2 regions of the Lentibacillus sp. L22 genome follow, and region 2 is predicted to be linked to the other one. Evidence: predicted binding sites of a transcription regulator. Region 2 holds the regulator's gene; the other holds the start of a gene.

Region 1 (12,694 bases), on a different contig from region 2:
TTTCGGTTACTACCAGATCATCTTCAATCCGGCAACCGCCGACATTTGGCACATAAATACCTGGTTCAACAGTAACAACCATCCCAGGCTCCAATATTGTTTCTGACCGATGTGAGAGTGTCGGCTGTTCATGTACTTCCATTCCCAAACCATGCCCAGTGGAATGACCGAATTTGTCTCCATAACCTTGTTCTGTTATATAATCCCGGACAATCGCATCTCCCTCTTTGCCAGTGATTCCCGGTTTGACACCTTCCACACCTTTGAGTTGCGCCGTTAATACCGTATTATAAATGTTCCGCAACTCATCACTTATTTCTCCAACAGCGACTGTTCTTGTCGTATCGGAGCAGTAGCCTTGAAACAAAGCACCATAATCCATTGTGACAAGCTCTCCATTTTGAATCTCTTTTTCTGAGGCTACCCCGTGTGGCAGCGCTCCACGATAGCCGGAAGCAACAATTGTATCAAAACTGGATGATGTAGCACCTTGTCTGCGCATAAAAAATTCCAGTTCATTGGCAATCTCAATTTCCTTGACGCCCGGTTTGATATAGCCTTGAATATGAATAAAGGCATCATCAACAATTTTGGCAGCCTGTTTCATGATTTTGAGTTCGCTTTCCGATTTGATTAGCCGTAAATCTTCAATCAATCCACTGACTGGAACAGGTTCTGCTGAAAACAGTTCCTGATACTGTTCATATTCGGAAAAAGTCACATGATCCTTTTCAAAACCGACACGTTTTATATTCCGTTTTTGCAATTGCTCATGAAGCTCCTGAATCATGGATTCTTTATGCTGGATAATTTCAAATTCGCGGGCTTGCTCAGTAGCTTGGTCTATGTAACGAAAATCCGTAACAAATAGCGCCTCTTTTCCTGTAATAATCGCTGCGCCAGCTGTACCTGTAAATCCTGTAATATACCTCCGATTAACTGGACTTGTAATAATAATTGCGTCCAACGCATGGGATTCAAGCTTTTCACGTAGCTTTGTTAATTTCTCCATATTCCCATTCCTTTCTGTTTTGAGCTGATCAAAGTGTTCTCGAGTCGACTGTAGTTTTCTCATTTCTCTGTTCCTGCCATGGAAAGACTAATAATTTTTATCTGCACCTGATCTGTTCTGAATGTTCTATGTGTGAAACTTACTGCAAAACGATTTTTTACTTTTATAGTTTATCATAAACCCACTTGTTTGGATAATTATTTATTTCCTGTCTTTCCATACCTTTACAACCGTATCATAATAATCATATGAGATGGAATACCCAATAAAAGTACCATAAAGTATGAATAAACAGACCGTTGACACAATCGTATGCATGTTCATTTCGGCTAAAGATGGCACATCACCAAAAATCGGGTGTAAAACATAAAAAATAATCACCCAGAGGATAATCCCGTAAACTGCTCCAAACCACCACGGCCGGATTCGCTTGAACAATCCATAGTAGATAAACGCTGCCAATATGGAGAGTATCCCTGCGCCAAGTATGGAAATAACATCGCCAAGCCAGCTGTCTGTCCATTCTGTTTTTAACCAGGACCGTAACTCAAAAGTTTTGGGGGAAACCTCTGCAAAATTAAAATAATATAGGAGTACACCGCATATACTCCAGATCAGTCCGCCGATAAAACCGGTGAATAAGGATCTGGGCAATATGGACACTGGTTTCACTTGTTGCGAAGACGCTTGGTTTGGTTTTTTTTCCGCCACAATACCACCTCCACCCCTATTATCACCAATTGTCGAAAATTAAGTCTCGAAGTTTATAATCCGGGCTAGTGAAACCCCATGTTTTTTAGTAAAATGAAATTAGGAAGTGAGCCAATAGGAAGGTGAAGGAAGCACACTAGCCGCTGGGCGCTGGAGCCGGACATGGCCTTTCCAGTTATAAGCTTCATATATCCATAAATTTTATACTTTCTTTACTTTGAACAAAAAACCAAACTAAATTTGAATATTTTCATGTAAAAAGGAAAGAATTTAAGATAACCAGTAAAAAAGACGATATAAACCCCCTCTTTGGTGGTATACAGAAAATAAGGGAGTTTTGTATCTACGTACCTTGAAAGGAGGTCTGAATGTTTATGATTCGCAATAAGTTTTCCGTGTTCGTTTATGTGATCATCGGTCTTGCTGTTATCGGCTTGTTTTCTCAACTATTTAATAATACAGCACACTTTTTCGGCCGTATTTTTACCATGCTCGGTGTCAGTATAGCGATTTTCGCGGTAATCTATTTCGTGTTTCTTAAGAAAAGGGCCCCTTCCAGCGACATGAAAAAATACAAGCAAGCAGTGAAACAATCAAAAGCAAAATATAAAACAAATAATAAGAAATCAGTTCGCCAAAAATCACCGCAACCATTAAACATGAAAAAAAAGGCCACCAAACGTGCAACCCATTTGCGGGTGATTGATGGAAACGGCAATAAACAAAAAAGAAAAAACCGGGCATCCTTTTAAATGACAGCTCGGTTTTTTCATTGATATTCTTTCAACGTACATTCATTGGGAAGCAGAACGACCGACAGAATTGACGCTCACTTTATTTAGGCCAATTGCACAAAAACTGATCCGCGCTCATTCTTCCTGTGTTAATCAAATTGGTTTTCACTGTCTCCGGAATCGAAAGGTTAACTGTCTCCACATCTTCAACCGGTATAAAGATGATGTTATTTTTTTGCGATTTCGAGATATAACGTGCATCATGTGCCTGTTTCATGGTAGAAAAGAGGGCATGGAACATATCAAATGCATTTTTAATTTTCCGTGGATGGGGTTCTGACATATCTGCGCTTAATTTTATCCCTAAAACTGGCCGCTTTTTCGTAGTATCACCGTTTTCAAAGATCCAAAGCGGAAAATTGCTTAGTAAACCGCCATCAACCATAATACTTTTTTGTCTTGTTTTACCTGGTAATTTTTTGGGCATAAAAAAATACGGAAACCCTGCGCTCATGCGTACTGCTTTAGCAATGGGGAAATAATTTGGGTTTATACCATAGAGACGTTCCAAATCGTCTGGAATGACAACCATCTTCCCAAGTGATAAGTCACTGGCAACTACCTTCAATTGACCTTGCTTGACATCACTAAACGTATAGATCTTCTTCGCGGCTAAACGTTCATATAACCAATTTTCCAGTTTATCACCCTTATAAATCCCCATTTGAAAATAAAAAAACAACCACTTGCTAAATGGAATATAATTACTTATGGCGGGCGGATCGCGGAAATTCCTCAAGTCAAGTTCTTCCAGTACTTTTTTCAGTTCCTGCAGCCGATAATCCGCCGCCACAAATGCAGCAACAATGGCTCCAGCAGAAGTGCCTGCCACGCGAACAAATTCATGCCCATGCTCTTCTACGCTTTGTAACGCACCCACAAACGCATAAGCCTTTACACCACCGCCAGAGAACACGCCATCAATTTTCATCGATTTCGCTCCTTATTCGGGCTTTATACATCTTTAAGCAAAATGTTTAAAAATTAGAACATGAAATTAAAAGAAAATAAAAGAACCCACCTGGTTAGATGGATTCCGATCGTCCTATTCAGCTTCAATATGGTTTTCACGTAATTTGGCAATCCGTTCCTTATCCGCCTTAAAATACTGCACAACATCACCGATTCGGTCAATGGAATTCCAGCTTAGGTGGTGCTCAATTCCTTCCACATCCTGATAAATATTTTCTTTTTCCACGCCGATAATTTCCAAAAACTGCTCAAGTAATTCATGACGAAATACCAATCGTTCACCAATTTTTTTGCCTTTGGCAGTTAAAATAAATCCCCGGTATTTTTCATAATTCAAGTATTCATCTTTATCTAATTTTTGTACCATTTTTGTAACAGAAGATGGATGCACCTCTAATGCTTCGGCTATATCGGATACACGTGCATACCCTTTCGATTCAATTAATTTATATATCAGTTCTATATAATCCTCCATACTTGGAGTTGGCATAAAATCTCCTCACTTCGAAAATAATTTTTAGGGAAGGCAACAATGTTTCTAGTTTAAGGATACATGATAACTATCCGATAGACAAGCCATATCCGCAAAAATTAGGGGCTAATCAATAAATGATTAGCCCCTCTTGACAAACATCATCCTATAACCCGCATTTCAATTGGGCACCACAGCTTGTGCATGTATTACAACCACCAATGTCTTCTACACTGCCTTCACGGCACACCGGACAAGTATCTCCAACTTCTGAACCGATGGTAACGTTTGTTTTATCCAGCTCTTGGATGGTATCCATCAGCACAACACGCGGCTGTTCTTGTGTCTGTTCTGTTTCATCTGTTTCATCAAATGAATTTTCCTCCGCCTTTAAGGTTAGCACTTGGGTATCACGGCTGCCGTCTACATAAACCGTGCCACCTTTGGCTCCCCCCCGGTATAGACGTTGATAGACGCTCTCTACTTGCTCGACGTTATATCCTTTTGGTGCATTAACCGTTTTGGAAATGGAACTATCTACCCAGCGCTGGATGACACATTGGGTATCAGCATGTGCTTCCGGTGGTAATTCCATTGCTGAAACGAACCAGTCAGGTAATTGATTTGGATCCTGATCCGGATGTTGATCTAAATATTCTTGAACAATATCTGCCTTAACCTCAATAAATTTTCCAAGTCGTCCACTTCTAAAGTACGAAAAGGAAAAATATGGTTCTAATCCGGTACTTACGCCAACCATTGTACCAGTGGATCCGGTTGGCGCAACAGTTAATAAATGGGAGTTCCGAATGCCATATTTTAATATGTTCTGTCTAATATCATCTGGCATTTGTTTCATGTAACCAGTATCGATAAATGCTTGACGAAGTTCGTTTGTTTCTTCGTCCGTCTTACCAATCAGGAATGGGAAACTTCCTTTTTCCTTGGCCAATTCAATCGATGCACGATATGCGGTTGTAGCTATCGTTTCGAATATTTGATCGACCAATTTGTTTCCTTCTACTGAACCATATTCGGTTTCACAGTAAATCAAGAGATCATGAAGTCCCATGACGCCGAGACCAACACGACGTTCACCTAACGCTTGTTTTCTGTTTTCCTCTAAAAAGTATGGTGTGGCATCAATCACATTATCCTGCATTCGCACACCAGTTTGTACTGTTTGCTTTAGTTTCTCGAAATTTACTGTTTTGGTGTCTTTATTTGCAAATTCAGCAAGGTTCACTGCTGCTAAATTACAGACTGAGTATGGTGCAAGTGGTTGTTCTCCACACGGATTTGTTGCGACAACCTGATCGCCATAAGCTTTGGCATTCGTCATATCGTTCGCATTGTCAATAAAGAAAATTCCCGGTTCCGCTGAATACGTTGCACAAATATTAATTAAGTTCCATAATTCCTTGGCTTTGATCCGGCGATAAACCCGAATACCATAACCCATTTCTTCCCACTTGCGAACGTCGCCCACTTCATGCCATTGGCTGTTATAGTCTTCCATTTCCTGTTTTGTGTAATTTTCTACATCCGGAAAACGCAGTTCATACCAGCTGTCATTTTCCACGGCAGTCATGAAATCTTTCGTTAAGCAAACGGAGATATTCGCACCAGTTAAAAACTCTGGTTGATGAACAGAATATGTTCCGCCGTCTCTTAATTTGGTTTCGGCCTCTTTAATCGCTGCTTCGGAAAAACCGCCCAATCCTGGCATCGTTTTATAATTAACAATCCCTTGATACAGTGCAACCTCTGTTTCTGTCAATGGCGTAAACTTCAATTTTTCTTGTGCTAGCTGTTTGATTTGTTCGTCTCCAGTGTTTTCAATTAAGTATCGTAAAATTCTCGGGTTCTGCATCTTGGAAATAATAAATTCAATGATATCCGGGTGAGAATCTACAAGCATTATCATTTGCGCTCCACGTCTTGAGCCGCCTTGCTCAACTAAGTGAGTTAATTTGGCAATATCATCCAACCATGATACGGAACCAGATGATTTCCCGTTGACCCCTTTTGCCAATGTATTACGAGGTCTAAGTGTTGATCCATTGGTACCAACACCACCACCTCTGCTCATGATTTCCATAACCTGTTTGCGATGATCGGAAATCCCTTCACGCGAATCCTGGATGTATGGCATCACGTAACAGTTAAAGAACGTGACATCTGTTTTTGAACCAGCGCCATAAAGAACCCGGCCGGCCGGAATAAAGTTTAGATTTGATAATTCTTTGTTAAACTTGATGAATGATTCACGCCGTTTCTCTTCTGTTGGTTCAACTTGAGAAAGCCCCGTTGCATTTCGTTTGGCAATCTGTTCGTAATAAACCTCCAATGGCTTATCAATCACATCGAGCGAACGCTTGACTACTCCGGTTTCACGTTCTTCTTCAAGATCGAGGACATGGACAAATTCTGGATTAACCTGTATATCAGCTTGCTTATGAACCCAGTCAATATCTTTTACAAAACCGAGACCACGTGCTGGAAATTTCGGATCTGCTTTCACCGTCAATACAACAAAGTCCCCCGCCTTCAAGGTTTTCTTTTCTGTATCTTTAAATGCGTAACGGTCCAGCATCACAAGTCTTGATACCCCTTTATGTGTTAACTTCATATCTGTCGTGATCGGGTGAACTTGCGGGAACAATGCAATGTCCTGGTTTAAATTTTTTATGTTTATTTGATTTCGCTCTTCGACAGCCGTCGACATTTCCTCACTCCTTTTCCTATTTAACTTCTAGAATCACTTTACCATAAATAAACTAAAAAGAACAATATATTGTGCTTGCCTTTTTAAAAATACACTATATATTGTACTATGAAGCAAAAAAGCATGTTTTTGTCAAACATGAAAAAATGTAATTTCGTGTGTAATTTTGCGATAAAACAAGTAAATAACCAATACAATTGTTTAAATCATTTTTTTCACCATTTGCATTTACCATGAGGATGTTTTAGCAAATATATCAACCGCAAAATATCACAAATTACATGATACATCTTATCAAGAAAATAAACATAGGTATATAGACCTACTTTTCATAGATATTAACATTAAACTCTTTGAAAAAATTGATCATGAACCATATAATAGAAATTAGAAGCATTAAAAAACGGGGGAAAAAACATGACAATTCTCATTATTGCACTTGTGCTTATCATTGCATTTATGCTGTTTCGCTATTTCCGACAGCGAGCTTATTTAAAAACGCTAACCGAGGACCAGTTTAAGGAAGGGTATCGCAAAGCCCAATTAATCGATGTACGTGAGCCCCAGGAATTTAAAAAAGGGCATATACTTGGCGCAAGAAATATACCTTTAACGCAAATGAAACAACGTCTCGTTGAATTACGGAAGGATAAACCTGTCTACCTTTATTGCCAAAATGGAACACGATCCGTCCGGGCAGCAGAACTGCTTCATAAAAAAGGCTATCAAGACGTAAATCAACTCAAAGGCGGCTTTAAAAAATGGACAGGAAAGATTAAATAAAGAAGCTGCACGCATTGATACTAGTCTGGTTTAACTTGTACTCAAAAACATCATTCCATTAAAAAAGCCAAAGCCGTTATGTTTTTAACACACCGACTTTGGCTTTTTCTATTTATTCTTTTTGATACCGTAATACCGGCTTTCGTGCGGCGGTTGTTTCATCCATCCGCTTAACAACAGTTGTATGTGGTGCCTCTTGGACGGTCTCTGGATCATCTCTTGCTTCCTTGGCAATGGCAAGCATTGCATCAATGAACCCATCCAATGTTTCCTTCGACTCTGTTTCTGTTGGTTCAACCATCATTCCTTCCTCCACATTCAACGGGAAATAAATGGTTGGCGGATGATACCCATAATCCAGCAGACGTTTAGCGATATCAAGGGTTCTGACTCCCAATTTCTTTTGATCTTTACCGGAAAGCACGAATTCATGCTTACAGTGCTGTAGGTAAGGCAATTTATATTCATCTGCCAAACGTCGCATCAGGTAATTAGCATTTAATACCGCAAATTCGCTAACCTTTTTAAGCCCTTCACCACCCATAGTCCGAATATAGGTATATGCACGTAAATTAATCCCAAAATTACCATAGTACGGCTTCACCCGACCAATTGATTGTGGCCGATCGTGGTCAAACATATACTTGTCGTTTTGTTTGACAAGCAGCGGTTTTGGCAGGAATGCGGCCAATTCATCTGAAACTCCAACCGGACCCGAACCTGGACCTCCACCGCCATGTGGCCCGGTAAAGGTTTTATGCAAATTCAAATGAACAACATCAAATCCCATATCACCTGGTCTGGTGTAGCCCATAATGGCATTTAAATTGGCACCATCGTAGTACAGTTTCCCACCGGCATCATGTACAATTTTCGCCATTTCCAGAATCTCTACTTCGAATAACCCCAATGTATTCGGGTTTGTCAGCATTAATGCTGCTGTATCCTCACCAACCACGCGTTTTAAGTCATCAAGATCTACCAAACCTTTTTCATTCGATTTTACTGTTACCGCTTCAAAACCTGCAACAGATGCGGATGCAGGGTTAGTGCCATGTGCGGAGTCAGGGACAATGACCTTGGTTCGTTTCCTATCCCCATTTGCTTCATGAAAAGCACGAATCATCATTAACCCGGTCCATTCCCCTTGTGCACCTGCAGCAGGCTGTAATGAAACCTGATGCATCCCGGTGATTTCCGCTAATGCTGTTTGTAAATCATACATCATGGCCAATGCACCTTGAACACTTTCCGGATCTTGATATGGATGAATTTGGCTAAAGCCTGGCAGCCGGGCTACATCTTCATTTATTTTCGGATTATATTTCATCGTACACGAACCGAGTGGATAAAATCCTGAGTCTACACCATAGTTGCGATTGGACAATCCGGTATAATGCCGGATGATATCCAATTCGCTTACTTCCGGCAATTCCGGCGGTGTCTGACGGATGAATTGCTCATCGAATTCCGATTGTAAATCATATTCCGGTACATCTAATGCTGGCAGACTATAACTCGTTCTTCCTGCCTTACTGCGTTCAAAAATTAATGGAAAATCTTTAGCAACCATGAATATCCCCCAATTCTTTTACAAAAGTATCGATCTCCGCTTTTGTACGAATCTCTGTAGCGGCAAGCAACATCTGTCCTGTTAATTCAGGATAAGACCGTTCCAGATTATAGCCGCCGATGAACCCTTTTTTCAATAATTGTTTATTATATGTTGACACATTACCAGGCAATTGGATAACAAACTCATTGAAAAAAGGACCAGTCGTGACAATCTCAATGTTTTTCTTTTCCAGCTGTTCCTTCATGTACCGTGCTTTATGCATATTCAACATGGCCATTTGTTTGATTCCGTGTTTGCCGATCGAACTCATGGCTACTGAACTTGCCAGTGCATTCAATGCCTGATTGGAACAAATATTTGAGGTTGCTTTGTCACGGCGGATGTGCTGTTCTCTTGCTTGTAATGTTAAGACAAAACCACGTTGGCCGTTTTCATCTATCGTTTGACCAACTAATCTGCCCGGAACCTTGCGCATTAATTTGTTTGTTGTTGCAAAATAGCCGCAATGCGGGCCGCCAAACTGGGCAGGTATGCCGAAAACTTGCGTATCCCCAACGACAATATCAGCACCAAATTCTCCAGGCGGGGTTAGATATCCCAATGCCAAAGGGTTGCTGGACACAATGAACATCGTTTTCTTTTGCTGACGAATCAACGTTTCCACTTCATCCAATGGTTCAATTTGACCGAAAAAGTTTGGATATTGCATCACCACACTCGCTGTATTTTCATCGAGTTCATTCGCCAATTGTTTTAAATCTGTTCGGCCGTTATATTGATCAATTTCGATGATCTCAAGATTTTGCCCTTTGGCATAGGTAGTAATTACTTCCCGGGATTCGGGGTGCACTGCTTTGGATACAAGAATTTTTTGCTTTTTGGTTGAACCCGCGCTCAATGTTACTGCTTCAGCCAACGCTGTTCCTCCATCATACATGGATGAATTAGCAATCGGCATACCGGTTAACTCAGAAATCATCGTCTGAAATTCAAAGATTGCCTGCAATTCCCCCTGAGAGATCTCCGGCTGGTAAGGTGTATATGCTGTATAAAATTCAGAACGGGAAATGACATGGTCGACAACAGACGGGATAAAATGATCATAGACACCTGCCCCAAGAAACGAACAATGATCCTGTAAATTCGCATTTTGTTTTGCCAGACCAGCCAATTCCTTTTTCAATTCCGACTCATTTGCAGGTTGCTTCAGCTGCAGTTCCCTTTTAAATCGAACGTGTTCCGGAATATCGGAAAATAATGCATCAGTATTTTCTACACCAATTTTCTCAAGCATTGCCTGTTTATCTTCTTCTGTCATTGGTAAATATCGAAATTCCACTGGTATTCCCTCCCCCTATTTTGCACGTTTATAAAATGGTGTTGCGACAATAACCGCTTGTAGTGCTCTTTTCCTGACCTGAATTTGAACCTTTGTACCTACAGTTGCATATTCAGCCTGTAATAATGCTAAACCCACATTTTTTTGCAATGTTGGAGATTGTGTGCCCGATGTCACAAATCCAATTTCCTTGTCATCAGCAAAAACCTGATAACCATGCCTTGGTATCCCTTTATCGATCATCTCAATCCCAACCAATTTTCTGGCAGGACCTTCCTCTTTTTGTTTTTGTAATACAGATTTCCCAATAAAATCAGCTTCTTTGTTCGGTTTAACGGCAAATCCCAGGCCTGCCTCTATTGGTGTAATGGTTTCAGATAATTCTTGACCATATAAAGCCAAATTCGCCTCAAATCTTAATGTATCTCTGGCACCAAGACCAATTGGTTCCAACCCCTTGTCGCTACCGGCGTTCATGATCAGCTGCCATAATGCACGACCTTCTTTGGCAGCAATGTAAATTTCAAATCCGTCCTCGCCGGTATAGCCGGTTCTGGAAACAATCGCACCTGATTTGATCCCGGAAAAATAAACTGGATTGGCAAATCGGAAAGGTTTAATCCCGCTTAAATCTGTACCTGTTAACGGTTGAAGAATTTCCTGCGCTAATGGCCCTTGCAATGCCAATTGAACATACGCTGCTGATTCGTTGGTAACCGTTACATCTTCCGCATTGTTTTTTACAAGCCACTGGTAATCCTTATCTGTATTAGCTGCGTTCACAACAAGCAAATAATGATTGACGTCAATCATATAAACGATTAGGTCATCAACTGTTCCGCCATTTTCATAACACATAATCGTATACTGTGCACGTCCGGGCACAAGTTTGGCAATATCGTTTGTCATCACCTTTTGCAAGAAAGCCAGACTCTGTTCCCCTTTAACAACTATCTCACCCATATGGGATACATCAAATAAACCTGCCTTTGTTCTTGTTGTCTGATGCTCATGCTTAATACTGGAAAATTGCACCGGTAAATCCCAGCCTCCAAAATCGACTGTCTTCGCCCCGTATTTTTCATACTCCGGAAACAACGGGGTCTTCTTTAATTCACTCACACCTGTCCACTCCCTTTCGAACATGGGCAATTCCCAAATTTCAGCGGTATTGACCATTTTTCATTTTTTGTTCTTTGTTTTTACACAAAAAAATAGAGATCTCCTTCTATAAAGGAAATCTCTGTCAGTCAACCTGAAAGTTGCGCACCCTTTTTAAAACAGTGAGAACACTGCCGGCGGATGCTTGCTTCGTTGGTGGTTTACAAATGCTGTAAACGCTCTCCAGAGGTGCGTCCTGTAAGAGTCTTTTTGCCTGAGAGATTCACATGAGTTTGCTCCTTCGGCGTTGCGTAATACAAATTTACGCAATCTCTCCCCTTACAGTCATTCGCTTTTATGAAAATAGATGTAATTGGGTATACTACTAATACAAAATGTTAAGCGATGCCAAATTAATGAATCAAACACATCACATTCGTAATATAGCGGGATGTGTATTAAACATCTATGAAAGTTCATTTTCCTCTAATCGGAAATCTCTATCTTGATTTGGCTTTAGTATATCATAAATACCCTTGCAAAAGTAGTGGAATTTATAAAACATTTATATTTTTAAATAAGTGTTCCTTTTAGAGGATGTTCAAAAAGTCCGGTAAAAATGACATGCCCCTGCAAAAGAGGTATGTCGACGCCTGAGCGCAAGCCCGTTTTTAGTCGGCCTTCCTTTGAAGAAGTTCGTTGGCTTGCTTTTCCGCTCCTCATGTACCTTCTATGTACACTCCGGTGCTCAAAGCTATGCCGACTAGAACTTCTCGGTCCTTTTTTTAGAAGATTGTTACTGGACTTTCAATATATAACAATTGTTTTTTTAACGTATTAACGGGCGTAATATCCCATCTCTTTTATACAGGAGGAAGTCGTAATTTATGCAGGAGATACAACTGGAAAGAGACACTACATTTATCGATAACCTACAAACATGCCTTGATAAGGAAACTGGTCTTTCTCATTGGGAATTATTTCAAATGGCGTATGAGGCAGAGACAACAACAATGACGCCAACATTCAATGGTTTACGGGCGCTGACATATCTTCCACATGTAAACTTTTTGCAACATCAGATTTCCTGCGCAGAACAAGTAGTTGAAGAAATGAACGGAAGGGCGATCCTTGCCGATGAAGTGGGGCTGGGAAAAACGATTGAGGCAGGGCTTATTTTGAAAGAATATATGATTCGCGGTTTAG
Region 2 (12,694 bases):
GTGCATCATTCAATGTCATGGCCCGAACCCGCTGTAGTCCCGCCAGCGCACCGGACATTTCATAACGGTGCATCATCCCGAGTTCTGCAATCCGGACCGGCAGATTACGATAGCTGTATAATTGATTTTTATAAACCATCATATGGTGCGGACAGTTCATTGGTCGCAACACCAAATCCTCATTATCCATTTCCATTACCGGAAACATGTCATCTTGGTAATGATCCAAGTGTCCACTGGTTTTGTATAAATCAAGGCTGCCTAGTACCGGTGTATAGACGTGGTCATAGCCCAGCCGTTCCTCAATGTCAACAATATAGCGTTCGATTGTCCGGCGAATCGTTGCCCCTTTTGGCAGCCACATCGGCAACCCCTGGCCAACTTTTTGTGAGATGGTGAAAATACCCAGTTCCTTACCAAGTTTCCGGTGATCACGTTCCTTACGTTCCTCCAAAATCCGCAAGTATTCGTCGACCTGGCTTTGCTTTTCAAACGCTGTACCATAAATTCGCTGCAACTGTTTGTTATTACTGTCACCACGCCAATACGCACCAGAGATACTCAACAATTTAAATGCCTTGATCTTGCTTGTTGATGGCACATGGACACCACGGCAGAGATCATAGAATTCACCTTGCCGGTAGATTGTCACCTGTTCATCCTCAGGAATAGCGTCGATTAATTCAAGTTTCAGTTCGTCATCCTGAAACATTTCCTTTGCTTTGTCACGAGTTACTTCAATCCGTTCTATTTCCAGGTTCTCATCAACAATCTTGCGCATTTCCTTTTCAATCCTTGGCAGATCTTCCGGGGTAATGGTATGCTCCATATCCATATCATAATAGAAACCTTCTTCAATCACCGGTCCAACACCAAAGTTAACATGTTTATATAACCGTTTAATCGCCTGAGCCATCAAATGTGCAGTCGAATGCCGTTCAACCTCGATGCCTTCTTTACTTTTATACGTAATAATTTCAATGGCTCCACCTTTAGGTAATTCCCGTTTTAAATCATACAGTTTACCATCTAATTTAATTGCTAATGCTTGTTTTTTTAATCCCGGAGAAATAGAAGCCGCGATATCTTCACCGGTTGTCCCGGCCGGAAACGCTTTTTCAGCTCCATCCGGAAAAATGATTGCAATGTCCGCTGCCATGGTGATCGCTCCTTTTCATAATTTATCTATTGTTATTTAGAACTAAAAAACGCCCACCCCTCTGCATCTGTAAGCAAAGGGACGAGCGTTGGTCACGTGGTTCCACCCTATTTCCCGTAAAAAATACGGCTTTAAATCGTTAACGCAGATTAAACGCTGCTATCTACTTGATACGTTCAATAACAGAGCTCAAAGGCGGTAATCATCTGGTTGTATATGGAAGCTTTCAGCCGATGACTTCCATCTCTTGGTATACAATAAACAAATGATCTTGTCCTTATCAAAACTTGTTCATATGAATGATATAAGTCGTATTATAGCGGTTCATGATAGAAAAATCAAGTCTTTATATGTCACTTTTTTAGATAAAATGTAAACGGGAATTGTTTATATGGTTTAAACTCCACTTTTTCCTCGAAAACATTAATTACAGTTAGCGTTTTTGGTTCCGATGGGTGATCCCCATAAATTTTGATTTTTTTTGGCGCCATGGCAATCAGAGGCGCCAGATTCGACTCATCCTCATCAAGCCCGAGAATATAGAGAGGCTCTTTTTGCATCAGTGTCCGTAACTCCATCGCGGAAAACGGCTTTCCATTGTCTTTAAAAAAGGAAAAAGGGGTCCCCTGCAATACATGAATTACATCATAAGTTGTATCTTTTTTGGCTATATATTCACGAAGCATGTTGACAAATGACTGATGGTCCTCTTCCCGTTTAAACTCGTCGATTGCCAGTCCCACATATTGGACCAATTGATCTTTAAAGGCTTTTAAACGAAACTGAACAATAGAATCATAATGGATCGATGTCGTATTTTTTATATTGGCAATAAATAATGATTGCAAGAGCTGCTCTGGATCCTTATTCTTACGTACCTGCTGGCTATCATCATCTTCACCAGAAAAAATCCAATGCGTCAAATCCAGAATCCGGGCCATTTCATCCGTATTTGAATAATAATAATAATCTTCAATAATATGCTTGATCATATTCGTCAACCGATGAATAATAAAGACATCCGCCATAGCTTTGGCAATCGTTTCCAATGGTTCATTGCCAGGAACCTGATATTGCAGTTGTAATTGATTCCCCCAATTCTTATTAGTTTTCCAACGCAATTCAATTTGCTTGTTATAATGAAACAAATACTCGCAAAAACTGATTACTTCCTTATCCGAACTAAAATAAACTTCCAGCAAACAACATCACCCTCATCCAAGACCAAACTGTTACATTATATGGACAAAGGCATGAAAAAATGTGTAATCCGAATAAACTAGTAACAATAGTAATCCCTTAGCACGAAAAGCTTTCTACTCCACTTTTATATAAATATGTTCATTGGTCACGCCGATTTTCTCCGCTCATCGTGACTTCTGTACTTACTTGCTTGATTCGTTCGATGATTCTGCCCGCTTTTACCTGTTCGACCCCACCGCGATTTGAAAATGCCAATTGACCTTCCAACTGTTCCAGACTGTAATTCGACGTAAAGAAGACCGGCAAGCGTTCCATCATACGGTATTGCAGGATCGATCCCAAAATTTCATCCCGGAACCAGGCTGATTGTGTTTCCGCCCCAATATCATCAAGCATGAGGACATCCGCATGTTTAAAATAATCTATCTTATCATTGATAGAATCATCTTTAATGGAACCTTTCATTTCTCTGACAAACTCCGGCATATAAATAAGCATAGAGGAAATGTTTAGTTTTTTTAATTCATTAGCCATCGCGCCAAGCAAATAAGTTTTACCGATGCCAAATGGTCCCGATAAGTAAAGTCCCTTAGCCGGAATGGCCGTTTGAGCCTGCTTCACAAACAACATTAAATCACGAAAAACCTTCCTTCTTTTATCATCGATATCCACGTTGTCAAAGCTCGCATGTAAGATATCTTTTGGCATATACAAACTTCTGATCAGTTTTTCCTGTTTTTTTTGCTTCTCATATGCAATCCGGTTGTGGCATTTTTCATAGGTCAGATGAATTTCATTTTGGTCCGTTTTAAGGATTGGCGAATATCCTTGAATCATATTGATGCATTGACCAAATGAATGACATTTGTCACACTGCTTTGATTGTGTTTTATACTCATATAATTTCATCAGGTTTTTATCAATTTCAGCCTGGGTCAATTGTGGATTTAAAGCGAGAAACTGACTGATTTCCGGATCATGAAGAACTTCCTGTTTCATCGCCGTATAATTTTCTTGAAAATTTTTATTATCCTGCATCCATTTTTTTAATGTAGATTTGATTGGTTCCATAGAAATCATCCTTGCAAGTGACTATTTTTACTTGTGAATTCGCGTAATAATGCTTCAAACTCTTCTTTCTCTTCCTCGGTTTCCGTATGTTCCGTTTGCGTATTGTTTTTCGTTTGTTTATTCTTGCGCTGTTTAAACCAATCAGGTACAACCTCTTTGGAAGCAGGCCGTCGATTTTTGTTGTTTGCATATCCTTTTTGATATTTAGCTTTTTCCTTTTTGGCAAATTCCATTGCTTCTCTTGCCGTTTGTAAATTGGCACGGGACCAATGACTGGCAATTTTCTCCATATAAGCCTTTGATAATTTCATATTTGATTGTAGCAATACATAGTGGATCAGTACATTCATTACCGGTGACGGCAGACCCTGGGTTGTCATAATATCCCGAATGATTTTCAAATCCTGGCCTGATGCATGATTACCACTTGATAAATCCTCCAACAATTGCTTTGGCGAGATGGATTCCAATTCATGAATCAGCTGCTCTTCTTTTGTAACCGGGTTCGCATTCACCGCTGTTTTTTGTTTCTGCTTCTGATACGCCAGCCGATCCGTTAATTTGACAACTGATTCCTGATGCACAGCTTGAAACAAATCGTGGCAAGCCTGTTTGAACTCATCAGTATCCAACCTGTTTTCCTCTGTCAATGCCCACATCACAGCTTTTTCGATCTCATGTTCTGTCAAATCATACAGTTTCATCATTTGTGAAATTAATTTTCGGTTATCAGCTGTTAATACTTCATCTGCAGGAATCATTCGCTTACCAAGCATTTGTTTCATCCAAGTAAAATCAGGCAAATGATCTTGCCTTTCCAATAGCGTTTCAACAGGATCCGATGTGTCTGGATGTGGCTGAAATGTTTGGAAAACCTCCTGAAATCCGGCAGTAATGTCCTTACCATCCGGTTGCCGGGAAGGAACACAATAATGATCTTTCAATGCGGCAAACTTATCTTCTCCCAAGTGATGGTATAGCAGCTGTGTTAACATATCATCTTTAAAAAAGTCACTTGGCGCAAAAGGTTCCAGGAGGACATATGTATAATAATCGTTTTGAAGCGCCTGTTGTTTAAAGGTTTTCAATAAGCCGATCCCCTCGAGCTTCAGCCTGGCCCGATAAATCTCGTCCATCGGCAAATCCATATAATTCATTAATGTATGATGGGTCTGCGGCTGCTGATCTTGTTGCAGCTCTATCTCATCCAGGAGCGTTTGATACAACATCACCGCCGTTAATCCGATGAGCGGCTGATACAAATGGGTTAGTGATTTTACGTAACCCTCCGGCAAACTCCCTTTTTGTACAACGATATATCCTTCGATCGGCAGCATTTTGCCAAAAGCATCCATCCATCTCACACTCCTACCCAAAAACGTTAAACCTAACCTATCATGCATGATTCACTTCACTGTTTATCTGTATTGATCAGGTCTTTGAGTTCGTCTAAAAACACACTAATATCTTTAAACTGGCGATAAACGGAAGCAAATCGTACATAAGCAACTTCATCGACTGTTGATAAGCGATCCATTACCTTTTCACCAATTTGATCACTAGGGATTTCTGAACTCCCACTGTCACGAAGATCTTTTTCAACATCCAGTGCAATTTCCTCAATTTTCCCTAGTGGAACAGGTCGTTTTTCACATGCCTTTATGAGACCACGTACAAGTTTATCACGATTAAATTCCTGTCTTGCCCCATCCTTTTTCACTACAATCAGAGGAACCTCTTCAATCCGCTCAAATGTGGTAAATCTGTACCCGCATCGTTCACATTCCCTGCGTCTTCTTATGGCATGGCCTTCCTCTATTGGCCTGGAATCAAGCACCTTTGTACTCTTACTCTGACAATTTGAACACCGCATTCTTTTCGCTCCGTTCATTTAGGTTAAGTAATTCCGGCATTAATCAATCAATGTAAATATTTTATCAAACTCATGATACAATCGCCGGATTAACTTTGAACTATAGGCAAAATCAGATGGCAGGATTGATTCTGTAGTTACTGTAAAATCAATCGCCGTTCGATAGGGCCTTACCATAATAATTGTTGCTATGATAAATGCTTTCCGTCCTTTTATCACATTGACACTTATTTCTCCATGTTGCTCGGAAATTGAATTTACCTGATAGATATCTGACTGATTAAAAAACGTTTCTAAAGCTTGTAATCCTTTATCTTTGGTTGTTTTATAATAATGTGTTTGTAATCCGCTATCCCAGTGATCCTCACTAGTTTCCGCATGCTTGCTAAAATATTTCGCTATTACATGTTTAACAGACACTCTACTCCCCACCTGGAAAAATTAATCATGCGTTTCTCTATGCTTTATTTCCTTTATTTTAACATGTTTTTTAGATTTTCACTATCTCGGTCCATTTAAAATTAAAGTGGGCAGATCAAGACTCTTTACCATGATCTGCCCACTGTTGGTTATCTCCCAAATAGTTATGAAATTTTCATTTGTTTCTGATGCATATACTGTCCGACATATTTAGTCAAATCGATTACCCGGTGTGAATAGCCCCATTCATTATCATACCAGGCCAATACCTTGATTTTATTATCTTCCATTACCATTGTTGATAATCCATCAATAATTGCAGAATAATCCGTTGTTGTATAATCAACAGAAACAAGCGGTTCACAACTATAGTGAATAATACCTGTCAATTCATGGTCTGCGGCTTCCATGAATTTACGGTTTACTTCCTCAGCTGTAACCGGCTGGTAGACATCAACTACCAGATCAACAAGTGAGACATCAGGTGTTGGTACCCGTAACGCCATTCCATGAAGTTTGCCACTTAAATGCGGTAATACTTCCCCCAATGCCTTTGCCGCACCCGTTGATGTTGGAATAATTGACTGGGTACACCCCCTGGCCCTTCGCAAATCTTTATGGGGATTGTCAGTATTATGCTGATCATTCGTAAACGCGTGGACGGTTGTCATTAGCCCATTTTTAATTCCAAATTGTTCATCCAGCACTTTTACAACAGGTGCAAGACAATTTGTTGTACAGGAAGCATTAGACACAATATGATCATGATCAGGATCATACATTTCATGATTAACCCCCATCACAATTGTCCGATCAACTTGCTTACCCGGCGCCGTTAAGACTACTTTTTTTGCACCAGCTCTTAGATGCAACCCTGCCCCAACCCTTGAATTAAATTTCCCCGTGGCCTCGATAACAATATCAATCATTAATTCATCCCAGGGAAGTTTCTCCGGGTCCCGCGCATTGACCAGCAATACTTTCTTTCCGTCTACCTCAAGTCCATCCGCCAGCGGCTTCACCTCTTTGTCAAAAATACCATGAACGCTATCATACTTAATCAAATGGGCAAGTGTTTCTGGAGGATAATTTGCATTGACCGCTACCACATGTAATTGTTCATCCTTCATCGCCTGGCGAAATACCATTCGTCCAATGCGACCAAATCCATTAATCGCAATTCGGGTTTTACTCATTCTTCATAGTCCTCCTAATGTGTTATACTCATCAAGTTAATGTTATAATTAGTATAACACATTACAAGCCAAATGTGATATTAATTTTAAAATAAAAAAGCCCGAATCTAAGGATACGGACTTTTTAAAAGACATTCCACGCTCGCAAAATTCTTTCCAGCTGTTCATAAGATTGATATTTTGTTCCATTATTATTAATTACGGCGTCTGCCATAGCAGCTTTTTCTTTCACAGGAATTTGCGACTGAATCCGTTGACATGCCTCTTCTTCAGTATAATGATCCCGATTCATCAAGCGCTCCAACTGAACTGATTCGTCAACAAATACTACTAATGTTTTGTCTACAAAATGGGCAAGATTTCCTTCAAATAATAACGGAATATCCAACACAACACACGATGCACCCGCGTCAATTAAAGAATCCCTCATGTCCAGCATTTTTTTCCGGACCGCTGGATGGACTATATCATTTAACTGTTTACGTTTGGTTTCATCTGCAAAAACGATGGCACCCAAATGTTTTCGATCGATTGTTTTATCATCTCGTAACACATCCGTGCCAAATGTTTCAATGATTTGCGCATACGCCTTTTCCCCCGGTTCAACGACTTCGCGGGACAATTTATCTGCATCGATAACGGGGATATTGTAATCATCAAACATAAGTGACACAGTACTTTTACCACTGGCTATACTTCCAGTGAGACCAATTGTCAAGGCCATAGGACATCCCTCCTCTCTTAAGCCGCTATTTTTTTTGGCAAGAGACACACAGGTGAGTGCCCCTTCCGCCAATTTTCATTTTTATAATCGGTTTCCCACATTTTTTGCAAGCCTGATCTTCCTGACCATAGACAAACAGCTCCTGCTGAAACATTCCCATTTCTCCCTGGCCATTAAGATAGGAACGGATAGTTGTTCCACCTTGAGCCACTGCCTGTTCTAATGTTGTTATAGCTGCTTGTTGGACGGATTTCGTTTCTTTTTTGGTTAATTTACTGGCCTTTTTTAGTGGATGAATTCCTGCTCTGAACAGTGTTTCATCAACATAGATATTGCCTAAACCAGCTACAACGGTTTGATCAAGCAGGACAGCTTTAATCGCACGCTCCGTTTTTTTCAATTTCTCATATAAGTACGCTGTTGTAAACTTCTCATCAAATGGATCAGGACCTAAATGATTCAGTGGTTTTTGGGCAAATTCCGTTCCTTTTTTAAAAACATGCATAGTGCCAAATTTACGAACATCATTGTATCGTAATTCTTCCCCGTCCATAAAAGTGAAGATGATATGTGTATGTTTTTTTACCGGATCCGTTTCCGGGTGAACGCTATACTTACCTTCCATTCGTAAATGGGATACAAGAACAACGTCATCAAGCTGAAATAAAAGAAATTTTCCTTTTCGTTTAATATCATGAATCGTTTGTCCCTCAACCATATGTTTAAATGCTTCCACATCATCAGGATATTTAATGATGTTTGGCCAAAAAACACGAACATGATCAATCGTCTTTTCCAATACCAAACGTTTTAAAGTGTTTTTTACTGTTTCGACCTCTGGTAATTCTGGCATATTTCTTTTTCTCCCTTAATTATAACTTACTTTGCATCAAACCAGCTTTCTCCGTATTCATAATCAACTTTTAGCGGTACATCTAATTCAACCGTGTGTTCCATCACATCCGGAACAATTTCTTTTAGTTTATCTACTTCATCTTTTGGTGCTTCAAGAATAAGTTCGTCATGAACCTGCAGAAGCATACGCGCTTTCAGACCCTCATCAAGCAACTTTTCGTGCAGATCGATCATTGCCTTTTTAATGATATCTGCCGCGCTTCCCTGAATTGGTGTGTTCATTGCCGTTCGTTCGGCAAAGCTTCGTTTATTAAAATTTCTGCTTGTAATGTCAGGTAAATATCGCCTGCGTTTCATTAACGTGGTGACGTACCCTTTATGCTTAGCTTCCTGAACAATTTCTTCCATATAGTTTTTAACGTTTGGATAGCTTGTGAAATAACGATCAATAAACTGTTTTGCTTCTTTCCTGGTGATTCCTAAACTTTGGGAAAGACCATAATCACTAATTCCATAAACAATACCAAAATTGACCGCCTTGGCATGACGCCGCATGTTTGCGGTAACCGCATCTCTGCCAACATGGAACACTTCCATCGCTGTCTGTGTATGGATATCCGTATTGTTCTTAAAAGCATCAATCAGTTTGTCATCTTTGGCAATATGGGCAAGTACCCGCAATTCAATTTGTGAATAATCAGCAGCAAACATAATCCAACCTTTATTTGCGGGAACAAATGCCTGGCGAATTTTTCTGCCTTCTTCCAACCGGATTGGGATATTCTGCAAGTTGGGATCGACGGAACTTAATCGTCCTGTTTGGGTTAAGGCCTGATTATATCTGGTATGAATTTTATGGGTATGCCTATCGATAACCTTTAGCAAACCTTCTACGTATGTTGATTGTAATTTCCCTAACTGTCGGTACAATAGAAGTTTGGGGATGATTTCGTGCTCGTTCTGCAGTTGCTCAAGGACATCTGCAGCAGTGGAATAACCGGTTTTTGTTTTTTTGATGACCGGCAGTCCCAGTTTTTCAAACAAAATTGGTCCCAGTTGTTTTGGTGAGTTTAAATTAAATTTTTCTCCCGCCAATTCATAAACTTCCTGTTCAATCTGATCCAACCGCTGTTTTAATTCAGTTCCCATATCTTTCAGCCGTTTAATGTCCACCCGTACCCCTGTATGCTCCATTTGTCCAAGAATAAGTGCAAGTGGCATCTCAAGTTCTTGTAGCAAGGAAAATTGTTCGTTATTTTTGAGTTCCGCCTCCATATCTTCCTTCATTTGAAACAATAGATTGGTTTTTCGGACAACATGGTCGGCAAGTACATCTCTTTCCGGAAGTTTCAACTTGGCTCCCTTGCCATAAACTTCTTCATCAAACAATACCTTCGTTGTATGCCCCATTCGATGACCAATCGTGGGAATGTCGTGATGATTCTCCCCCGGGTTTAACAAATAAGAAGCCAGCAGCATATCGAATGTAATACCTTTCATGTGTATCCCTTGGTTTAACAAGGCAACCAATGTTTTCTTGGCATCGAATACATACTTTTTCTTTGATTGGTCCTCCGCCCATTCTTTAAAGGCTTTTGATTCGATTGCCACTTTGGCTGGGACAAAATATGCTTGTTGTTCGTTAACAATTCCAATCCCCTCGATTGGTTCCTGATGATAGTTATCGCCAAGCATTTCGACAACCATTGCTTCCGCTCCTGTAAACATTTCGGTTTTTATTTTATCAACAATGGTATAATCAATTGGCGTTAATGTTTCTTTTTCTTCTTCATCCCCTGATTCACCGGAAACTCTATTTAATAATGATTGAAAACCAAGATCTTTAAACACCGCAGTTACCTTACCCTGTTCGTAACCATGGTACGTAATATCATCAACCGTTACTTCAATTGGTGAATCACGATTAATCGTTACCAGGTCTTTACTCATAAAGGCCTCATCTTTATGGTTCGATAAATTTTCCTTCAGCTTTTTTCCGCTGATCTCATCCATATGAGCATAAACACCATCAAGCGTCTGATATTGCTTGATTAATTTTGTCGCAGTTTTTTGCCCAACACCAGGAACTCCTGGAATATTATCCGAGCTATCCCCCATCAACGCTTTTAAATCAATTATTTGTTCTGGCTTGATTTCCATTTTTTCCATCATAAATTTTGGGGTATAGGATTCAACCTCACTAATTCCTTTTCTGGTTAAATTCACTGTTATATGGTCAGAAACAAGCTGTAACAGGTCTTTATCGCCGGAGATAACCGTTACTTCCCAGTCTTTTTCATTTCCTTTTTTTGATAATGTCCCAATAATATCGTCAGCCTCATATTGATCAAGCTGATAATGGGGAATTTGAAACGCATCAAGCAATTCCTTTAAAACCGGGAACTGTTCAGACAACTCCGGTGGCGTCTTTTGTCTTCCACCTTTATACTCCTTATACGTTTCATGCCGGAAAGTTGTTTTGCCCGCATCAAATGCGACAAGAATATGGGTAGGTTTTTCTTCATCCAAGATTTTTAATAGCATGGTTGTAAAACCGTAAACTGCATTCGTGTATACACCCTTGTCATTATTGAGCAGTGGCAAGGCAAAAAAAGCCCGATAAATAATACTGTTTCCATCGATTAAAACCAGTTTGTTTGACACCAAAAGACCTCCTTGTTCAGATTACTGCCTCTATTAAATAGGTTAATCCTGTATCATCTTATAGTTATACTTTATTATACCAGTTTAACATAGCTTTTTAATGCAAAAAGGCTACCTAAATTTTAAGGCAGCCCACAAGTTTTTATCTTCTGTTTTCGTATTACCTTACAATTTCCAGTACATTTTTAACTGAATCAGCCGATTTATCGAGCGCAGCTTTTTCTTCGTTGGTTAAATCCAGTTCAATGACTTTTTCAATTCCATTTGCCCCAAGGATCGTTGGTACACCAAAATAAATATCGGTGTAACCATATTCCCCTTCAAGATAGGCAATTGCCGGAATGACGCGGCGTTGATTCTTGAGAATTGCTTCTGCCATCACGGTTAATGATGCAGCTGGTGCATAATAGGCACTGCCGTTTCCCAACAAGTTAACAATTTCGCCGCCGCCTGTACGGGTGCGTGCGACAATTTCATCCAATCGATCTTTGGAAATTAATTTTTCTAATGGGATTCCACCTGCGTAGGAATAACGGATTAACGGTACCATGTTATCACCATGCCCACCGAGGACGAAACCAGTAATATCTTTAACCGACAAATTCAATTCTTCAGCGACAAAGGAACGAAAACGTGCCGTATCCAGCACTCCGGATTGCCCAATAACACGTTCTTTTGGGAAGCCTGTTTCTTTAAATGCGGTATAAGTCATTGCATCTACCGGATTGGATAAGACAACAATCAAACAATCTGGTGAATATTTTGCTACATCTTTTGAAACAGTTTTCATGATTTTTGCGTTTGTGTTTACCAGGTCATCGCGGCTCATGCCAGGTTTCCGTGCTACACCTGCAGTAATAATAACGAGATCAGAGTCTTTGGTATCTTCATAGTTTGATGTACCAGTGATTTTTGCATCAAATCCTTGAACGGGACTGGCCTCAAACATGTCAAGCGCTTTTCCCTTCGTAGGATCTTCCATATTGGGAATATCAACTAGCACAACATCACCAAGTTCTTTTTGGGCAAGCATTAATGCAGTTGTTGCACCAGTGAAACCGGAACCAATTATAGATATTTTGTTACGTTTAATAGCCATAGGTATCCCCTCCCTATACGTAGCTCTTTCCGTATAAAATATTGTAATTTAGACCGCGGCCCAAATACACTTCGTTTTCCGCGGGTGACCCGTGAGCCTCCTTGCCCCGGCAAGGGGTATGCCGACGTTGGCCGCAAAGGCCGTTTTTAGTCGGCCTTCCTTAAGTACCTCGCTGCGGGGTCTCATTCTGGCCACTTGTCCCGCAGGAGTCTACGTGTATTTGGGCCGCTCAGAGTTTTCCAAAGAAGTTCTTCTTTCAAAAGCAACAATCTTTTTAAAAAGTAGCCCATTTAGAAGCAAACAACGGATTACCCGATTAGCGTTAAACTGCAACCGGGCATCTCCGTCTTGGATTTAATCCATATTTTTAATTAGTTCATCCGCAAATTCAGAGCATTTGACTTCGGTTGCACCATCCATCAGGCGGGCA

What was found. Region 2 encodes NrdR, which represses ribonucleotide reductase genes. Its sites were predicted from a motif close to AACACNATATATNGTGTT; they were not measured.
Region 1: ABRT01_RS15220 (vitamin B12-dependent ribonucleotide reductase) is a predicted target of NrdR. The motif match lies at 6,748-6,765, and genes of this name have one in related genera.

Annotation. Positions count from the first base shown of each region.
Region 1 covers NZ_JBFNXI010000046.1:6,608-19,301, forward strand. Annotated here, with positions in the region: gene ABRT01_RS15195 (M24 family metallopeptidase) at 1-1,012, opposite strand, end outside; gene ABRT01_RS15200 (YqhR family membrane protein) at 1,214-1,723, opposite strand; gene ABRT01_RS15205 (SA1362 family protein) at 2,098-2,475, shown strand; gene ABRT01_RS15210 (patatin-like phospholipase family protein) at 2,558-3,448, opposite strand; gene mntR (transcriptional regulator MntR) at 3,563-3,979, opposite strand; gene ABRT01_RS15220 (vitamin B12-dependent ribonucleotide reductase) at 4,128-6,689, opposite strand; gene ABRT01_RS15225 (rhodanese-like domain-containing protein) at 7,107-7,472, shown strand; gene gcvPB (aminomethyl-transferring glycine dehydrogenase subunit GcvPB) at 7,585-9,045, opposite strand; gene gcvPA (aminomethyl-transferring glycine dehydrogenase subunit GcvPA) at 9,035-10,387, opposite strand; gene gcvT (glycine cleavage system aminomethyltransferase GcvT) at 10,403-11,509, opposite strand; glycine riboswitch at 11,741-11,837, opposite strand; gene ABRT01_RS15245 (DEAD/DEAH box helicase) at 12,376-12,694, shown strand, end outside.
Region 2 covers NZ_JBFNXI010000006.1:71,623-84,316, forward strand. Annotated here, with positions in the region: gene thrS (threonine--tRNA ligase) at 1-1,159, opposite strand, end outside; T-box leader at 1,234-1,452, opposite strand; gene ytxC (putative sporulation protein YtxC) at 1,513-2,361, opposite strand; gene dnaI (primosomal protein DnaI) at 2,501-3,433, opposite strand; gene ABRT01_RS04755 (replication initiation and membrane attachment family protein) at 3,439-4,788, opposite strand; gene nrdR (transcriptional regulator NrdR) at 4,845-5,306, opposite strand; gene ABRT01_RS04765 (cytosolic protein) at 5,346-5,726, opposite strand; gene ABRT01_RS04770 (glyceraldehyde-3-phosphate dehydrogenase) at 5,891-6,922, opposite strand; gene coaE (dephospho-CoA kinase) at 7,047-7,646, opposite strand; gene mutM (DNA-formamidopyrimidine glycosylase) at 7,672-8,499, opposite strand; gene polA (DNA polymerase I) at 8,526-11,165, opposite strand; gene mdh (malate dehydrogenase) at 11,326-12,264, opposite strand; gene icd (NADP-dependent isocitrate dehydrogenase) at 12,619-12,694, opposite strand, start outside.